DNA from 2 places in the Streptomyces sp. NPDC091282 genome. Region 2 is predicted to be linked to the other one. Evidence: riboswitches for the same ligand, from Rfam matches in the RefSeq annotation. Region 2 holds a riboswitch; the other holds the start of a gene.

What was found. Region 2 has a riboswitch for glycine ahead of gcvP (aminomethyl-transferring glycine dehydrogenase). Riboswitches for the same ligand answer to the same signal wherever they lie in the genome.
Region 1: it holds a riboswitch for glycine, as region 2 does, so the genes downstream of both, gcvT (glycine cleavage system aminomethyltransferase GcvT) here and gcvP (aminomethyl-transferring glycine dehydrogenase) in region 2, are expected to answer to the same signal.

The regions. Positions count from the first base shown of each region.
Region 1 is NZ_JBIVUX010000011.1:43,059-46,542, reverse strand. It holds gene ACIQOE_RS36735 (enhanced serine sensitivity protein SseB) at 178-969, opposite strand; gene ACIQOE_RS36730 (AAA family ATPase) at 1,074-1,760, opposite strand; glycine riboswitch at 1,923-2,020, shown strand; gene gcvT (glycine cleavage system aminomethyltransferase GcvT) at 2,178-3,305, shown strand; gene gcvH (glycine cleavage system protein GcvH) at 3,437-3,484, shown strand, end outside.
Region 2 is NZ_JBIVUX010000004.1:9,323-12,806, reverse strand. It holds gene gcvP (aminomethyl-transferring glycine dehydrogenase) at 1-1,604, opposite strand, end outside; glycine riboswitch at 1,779-1,873, opposite strand; gene ACIQOE_RS19195 (PRC-barrel domain-containing protein) at 1,988-2,368, shown strand; partial or broken gene ACIQOE_RS19190 (DNA polymerase IV) at 2,281-3,484, opposite strand, start outside.

The DNA of each region.
Region 1 (3,484 bases), on a different contig from region 2:
TACCGCCCCTTCATTGAGTTGCCCCGCGTTGGAGGTCGCCCCGCGTTCGGAGACAGCTTAAGCGCCGGGGCCGGTGGCGCCGACGGTCCGGCGGCGGGTGCGCTTCGTCGTGGTTCTCCCCCGGTTCCGCCCCGGTTTCCGGCCGGAGGCGGCCCCGATGCCCCTGGCGGGGCGCTCTCAGTGGCCGTACTGGTAGAAGGGCCGGACGTGCTCCCGCATCCAGTGGCCCACCGGGTCGTCCGCGACGTCGAGCAGGACCAGGTTCACCGGCCACCCGACCGGGACCCGGCCCAGCGCCCGGCCCAGCGCCTCCAGGGGCAGCGCCCTGATGTCGCCCTCCCACTGGGAGAGTTCGACGCCCACGAACATCACCGGGTCCGCCGTCTCGACCGCGGCGAGGCAGCGGCGGGCCGTGGCGACCACGCCGGTGGCCGCGAACTCCGCGGAGGCCGCGGCCAGGAAGTCCATCGGGTCGTCCTGCCAGTCCGGTTCGAAGAGCCGTACCCGGCCGCCCGAGGCCGAACCGTCCAGTTCGCTGCGGCCGGCCCGGCACAGCTCGGCGACCGCCTCCGGCGGCAGCGGGACGCCCACCGTGCCGCCGGGGTTCACGGCGATGCCGACCTGCGGGGGCAGCCCGCGGGCGAACTCGACGGCCGGGGCGACGGTGTACGACAGGTGGGAGCCGGCCACCTGGCGGAACTGCTCCTCGGAGCTGAAGACCGGCACGTACACCCGGCCCTCGATCTCCGTGGTGGGCAGGTCGAGGGAACCGCTGTGCGGGCCGCCGCCCTCGGGCAGCGGGATCCACAGGAAACCGCGGCCGAGTACCTCGATGAGCCGGCCGGCGGCCGCGGGGACGCCGAGGGAGGCCGACAGGACCTCCTCCAGTTCGTTGCCGGGCCACCCGCCGTGCGGGTGGGGGTGCGTCTGTGCCGGGAAGTCCGCGGGAATGTCCGCCGGGAAGTCCATCTGCCTACCGCCTGCTGGAAACCGCTGCTGCTGAGTCCGAAAAGGCTATCGGGTGGCTGTGACAATGCCCCACCCCTGCGAGCCGCCCGCCCGCGCGGGGAGCCTCACCCCGCGCACTTCTCCGGCTCGCGGAAGGCGATCCGGCACAGCACGTCGGCCGCGTCCCGGTCGAGCAGCACCGCCGAGCCGACGCCCCGGGGCAGCCCGCCCCTCTCCACCGCGCGCACCAGACGGGACGCGGCGTGCCGGTGGCGCAGGAAGGCGTAGCGGGAGACGCCGCGGCCCCGCTCGCGCTGGCCGTCCAGCGCCGTGCCCGGCGGGACGTCCAGGAGCAGCAGGTGCAGGGTGGCGCCGCGGCGGCGGGCCGCGCGGGCCAGCCAGTCGCGCACCCAGGCCTGGGTGCCGCAGTCGTGCACCACCACGCCCTCGCCGCTGCGCAGCGCGCGGCGCAGTCCGGCGTAGTGGGCGAGGCGGACCAGCGGGCGGTACAGGGCGTACGGCAGGAAGCGGGCCAGGCGGGCGTCCCAGCGGTCGCGGGTGTCCTGGGAGTCGATCCGGATGCCCTGGACGGTGCGGTGCATCAGGGTGGACTTGCCGCTGCCGGGCAGGCCGGTGACCACGACCAGGTCACGGGGGCCGAAGAGCAGGCCCTGCGGGCTGCGGCCGGTCCGGTCGCGCAGGTCGCGCACCACGCGTGCCGGGCGCTCCCCGTGCCGCTCGCGGGCCGGGGCCGCCGGCTGTCCCGGCAGGGCGATGCCCGTCGTCGTCGCGTATGCCGTGGTCCTTGTCACCGTGACCGTCCTCCCTGGGGGCTCAGGAAAGGTTCTCCCCGCTTATTGTAAAGAGAAGGTAATGCACGGTGTCTCGCGGTTCCGTCCGGTTCCGGCCACAGGGCTGTTACAAAGCCCGGCCCGGCATGCAATGATGTGCGCGCCAACTGCATACCGGCCGTTTGAATCCGCGCGGGAGAGTCCCCGGCAGTCTTCACCGGGGCGCCGAAGGAGCAAGTCCCTCCCTTGAATCTCTCAGGCACCGTTACCGCGCGGGCGAGGCACATCTGAAAAGCGGACCGCCCGCCGGCGGTCCCACCCAAGGTGCAAGCCTTCGACCACGTCCGTGGTCGAGGCGAACCTCTCAGGTTCCGATGACAGATGGGGAGGACCGACCTCGCCTGTCATGCCCTGGGATCTTTGGGAGACGACCGACCGATGAGCAGTTCCGATTCCGCTGGACTCCGCCGTACCGCGCTCGATGCCCTGCATCGCTCGCTCGGCGCCACCATGACCGACTTCGCCGGCTGGGACATGCCCCTGCGCTACGGCTCCGAGCGCGACGAGCACGTCGCGGTGCGGACCAGGGCCGGGCTCTTCGACCTCTCCCACATGGGCGAGATCGCGGTGACCGGCCCCGAGGCGGCCGCCCTGCTGAACCACGCCCTGGTCGGCAACATCGCCTCCGTCGGCGTGGGCCGCGCCCGCTACACCATGATCTGCCGCGCCGACGGCGGCATCCTCGACGACCTGATCGTCTACCGGCTGGCCGAGACCGAGTACCTGGTCGTGGCCAACGCCTCCAACGCCCAGGTGGTCCTCGACGCGCTGACCGAGCGCGCCGCCGGCTTCGACGCCGAGGTGCGCGACGACCGGGACGCGTACGCGCTGATCGCCGTCCAGGGACCGGAGTCGCCCGGGATCCTGAAGTCGCTCACCGACGCCGACCTGGACGGCCTCAAGTACTACGCCGGGCTGCCCGGCACCGTCGCCGGCGTCCCGGCGCTGATCGCCCGCACCGGCTACACCGGCGAGGACGGCTTCGAGCTGTTCGTGAAGCCGGAGCACGCGGTGGCGCTGTGGGAGGCGCTGACCGAGGCGGGCGCCGGTGTCGGCCTGGTGGCCTGCGGCCTGTCCTGCCGCGACACGCTCCGCCTGGAGGCGGGCATGCCGCTGTACGGGCACGAGCTGACCACCTCGCTGACCCCCTTCGACGCCGGCCTCGGCCGGGTCGTGAAGTTCGAGAAGGACGGCGACTTCGTGGGCCGCGAGGCGCTGACCGAGGCCGCCGACCGGGCCGCCGCGAATCCGCCGCGGGTGCTGGTCGGCCTGGTCGCCGAGGGCCGCCGGGTGCCGCGCGCCGGCTACCCGGTGGTCGCGGACGGCAAGGTGATCGGCGAGGTCACCTCCGGCGCCCCCTCCCCCACGCTCGGCAGGCCGATCGCCATGGCGTACGTCGACGCGGCGCACTCGGCGCCGGGCACCGCGGGTGTCGGCGTCGACATCCGGGGCAGCCACGAACCGTACGAGGTCGTGGCCCTGCCGTTCTACAAGCGCCAGAAGTAGATCCCGAGGCGGACCCAGAGAAAGACACCGAGCCCGGCGGTGCGTGACCCTGCGCACATTTCCGCTGCTCACGTGTGTTTCCCGCACTCCTCTTTCACCAGCACCCCACCGCGTACAGGAGAATTCAGGCCATGAGCAACCCCCAGCAGCTGCGTTACAGCAAGGAGCACGAGTGGCTG
Region 2 (3,484 bases):
TGCAGCTGGCCGAACTCGGGCCAGGTGACCGGCTCCATCTCGGTGGTGGCGTTGAGCTTCATCGTGCAGGAGCCCAGCGGGATCATGCCCCGGTCCAGGGCGTAGTCGCGGTCGGCGAGGCGGCGCAGGTAGCGCAGCATCGCGGTCTCGGACCGGTGCTCGTGGAAGACCGGGTGGCCCAGGTAGCCGTCCTCGCGCAGCAGCGCCTCGGGCAGCGTGTCCGCGGCGGCCGTGTCCAGCGCCTCGACGTCGCCCTCGACGCCGAACGCCGCCCAGACGGCTCCCAGCTGCGCGCGCGTGGTGGTCTCGTCGCAGGCCATGGAGACGTGGTCGGCGTCGACGAGGCGCAGGTTGACCCCGCCCTGCCGGGCGGCCGCGACGACCTCGGCGGCCTTGCCGGGCACGCGCGCGGTGAGCGTGTCGAAGTAGGCGCCGTGCACCAGCTCGACCCCGCCGTCCTTCAGCCCCGCGGCCAGGATCGTGGCGTAGCGGTGGGTCCGCTGCGCGATGGCCCGCAGGCCCTCGGGCCCGTGGTAGACGGCGTACATGCCGGCCATCACGGCGAGCAGCACCTGCGCGGTGCAGATGTTGCTGGTGGCCTTCTCGCGGCGGATGTGCTGCTCACGCGTCTGCAGCGCGAGCCGGTAGGCCCGGTGTCCGTCGGCGTCCACGGAGACGCCCACGAGCCGGCCGGGCAGGCTGCGCGCGAACTTCTCCCGCACCGCCATGTAGCCCGCGTGCGGACCGCCGAAGCCCATCGGCACACCGAACCGCTGGGTGGTGCCGACGGCGATGTCGGCGCCCAGCTCGCCCGGCGAGGTCAGCAGGGTCAGCGCGAGCAGGTCGGCGGCGACGGTGACCAGCGCGCCCAGCCCGTGCGCCTGCTCGACGAGCGGCTTGATGTCGCGCACGGCACCGGAGGCGCCCGGGTACTGGACGAGCACGCCGTTGATCTCCCGCGCGGCGAGATCGGCCGGGATGCCCTCGCTGAGGTCCGCGACGACGACCTCGACGCCCGTCGGTTCGGCCCGCGTCCGGATCACGGCGATGGTCTGCGGCAGGGCGTCCGCGTCGATGACGAAGACACCCTTCTTGTTCTTGCCCATGCGCAGCGACAGGGCCACGGCCTCGGCGGCGGCGGTGCCCTCGTCGAGCAGCGAGGCACCCGAGGTGGGCAGCCCGGTGAGGTCGGCGACCACGGTCTGGAAGTTCAGCAGCGCTTCCAGCCGGCCCTGGGAGATCTCCGGCTGGTACGGCGTGTACGCCGTGTACCAGGCGGGGTTCTCCATCACGTTCCGCAGGATGACGGGCGGCGTGAAGGTGCCGTAGTAGCCCAGCCCGATCATCGAGTCGAGCACCTGGTTGCGGTCGGCCAGCGACCGCAGCTCGGCCAGCACCTCGGCCTCGGTGCGCGCACCCGGCAGCTCCAGGGTGTCGGCGTTCTTGATGACGTCCGGCACGGCGGCTGCGGTCAGCTCGTCGAGCGAGCCGTAGCCGACCTGGGCGAGCATCTTGGCCTGCGCCTCGTCATCGGGTCCGATGTGGCGCTGCTCGAAGGGGATTCCCTGCTCTAGCTCGGAGAGCGGTACACGCTGGGCGGTCATTGCGGAGGCCTCCTGGTCTGACGCGACCTTCGAGGGGTACCCCGGCACGGGCACCCCGACGGCCTCCCCCTCTGTCATCTCAACCTGAGAGCTTCGCCGGACGCCCAGGGGATCCGGCTTGCACCGTCGGTGAGGACAAGCGCCATGGACGCCTGCCCTGCTTTCCAGAGTGACCTCGTCCGTGCGGTACGTGAGCCTGAGAGATTCCGGGGAGGATTTGCTCCTTCGGCGCCTCCGGTCTGCCCGGAGGACTCTCCCGCACGGGGTCAGCAGCCGTCTGCCAGCCTACCAGCGAGGGCACCGCACGGGTCTTCGAGTGGCCGCCTCCTTCAATGTGCTCTTTTGTAGTGCTTACGGATGAGGTGCGACCTAGTGGAGGGCCCGTGCAGACCGACATCGATCCGCGCAACCTGATCGGCCGCAAGGCGTTCGACCGCAACGGCACGAAGATCGGCACGATCGACGAGGTCTACCTCGACGACGCGACCGGGGTGCCGGAGTGGGCGGCCATACGCACCGGCCTGTTCTCCCGGGACGCCTTCGTGCCCCTGGAGCCGAGCGAGCTGGTCGAGGGCACCCTCAAGGTTCCCTTCGACCGCGCCCTGATCAAGGACGCCCCCGACTTCGGCGTGGGCCGCCACCTCTCCCCCGAGCAGGAACTCCAGCTCTACCACCACTACGGCCTGGACACGGCCGCCCCGCCCGCCGACCATCCCGACCACGACTTCGGCAAGCTGGCGGGCACGGAGGACTCGGGCGCGTAGGCCCGGCGGGGGCCGCTCCCGCCCTGCCCCGGCCCGGGACGGGGCCCTCCCGGCCCCGGAAGGCCCCGCGCTCCTGGTCACACGCCGACGCCGTCCGCGGGAACCTCCGGCACCAGCGGCAGCGGATCCACCGGTTCCAGCTCGGGGTCGTCCACCCGGAACGTCCGCACCCTCCCCGGCACCACCGACCCCGGCGTCTCGAACCGCACCGTCACCCGCCCCAGCCCGCTCCCCTGCACCCATCCGTGGCCGTACCCCGCATGGCGTACGTCGTGCCCCGCGGGCCACCGCCGCTCGACGGCCGCCTCCGCCTCGGCGGCCGGCTCCGCCACGTCCTCCTCCGCGGCCGGCTCCACCCCGTCCCCGGCCGCCGCCTGCGCGAACAGGTCCTCCTGGGTGTAGTCGGCGAGCCCCGACACGCCCACGCCCAGCAGCCGCACGCCTCCCGTCGTGTCCACCGAGTCCAGCAGCCGCGCCGCCGCCTCCCTTACCACCGCCGGGTCGTCGGTCGGCCCCCGCAGCGTCTCCGACCGGGTGAGCGTCGAGAAGTCGTACCGCCGCACCTTCAGCACGATGGTCCGCCCCGACAGGCCCGCCCCCCGCAGCCGGCGCACACACCGGTCGGCCAGCCGCTGCACCTCCATGCCCACCCGCGTCCGGTCGTGGATGTCCACGTCGTAGGTGTCCTCGACGGACACCGACTTGGCCTCCCGTTCGGCGACCACGGGCCGGTCGTCGTGGGCCAGCGCCATCGCGTACAGCGCGTGCCCGTGGGCCTTGCCGAGCAGCCGTACCAGTTCGTCCTCGCCCGCCTCGGCGATCTCGCCGACCGTGGTGATCCCGGCCCGCCGCAGGTGGTCCCCGGTCGCCGGCCCCACCCCCGGCAGGGTCCGCACCGTCATCGGCCCGAGCATCGCCCGCTCGGTGCCCGGCTCGATCAGCACCAGGCCGTCCGGCTTGGCCTGCTCGGAGGCGATCTTCGCGAGCATCTTGGAGGCGGCCAGCCCGACCGACCCGGAGAGCCCCGTGGCGCCCCGTATGTCCGCGCGCAGCTTCTCCCCCACCAGCCGCGCCGAACCGGCGTCCCAGGCGACCTCACCGGCCTCCAGGTCCACG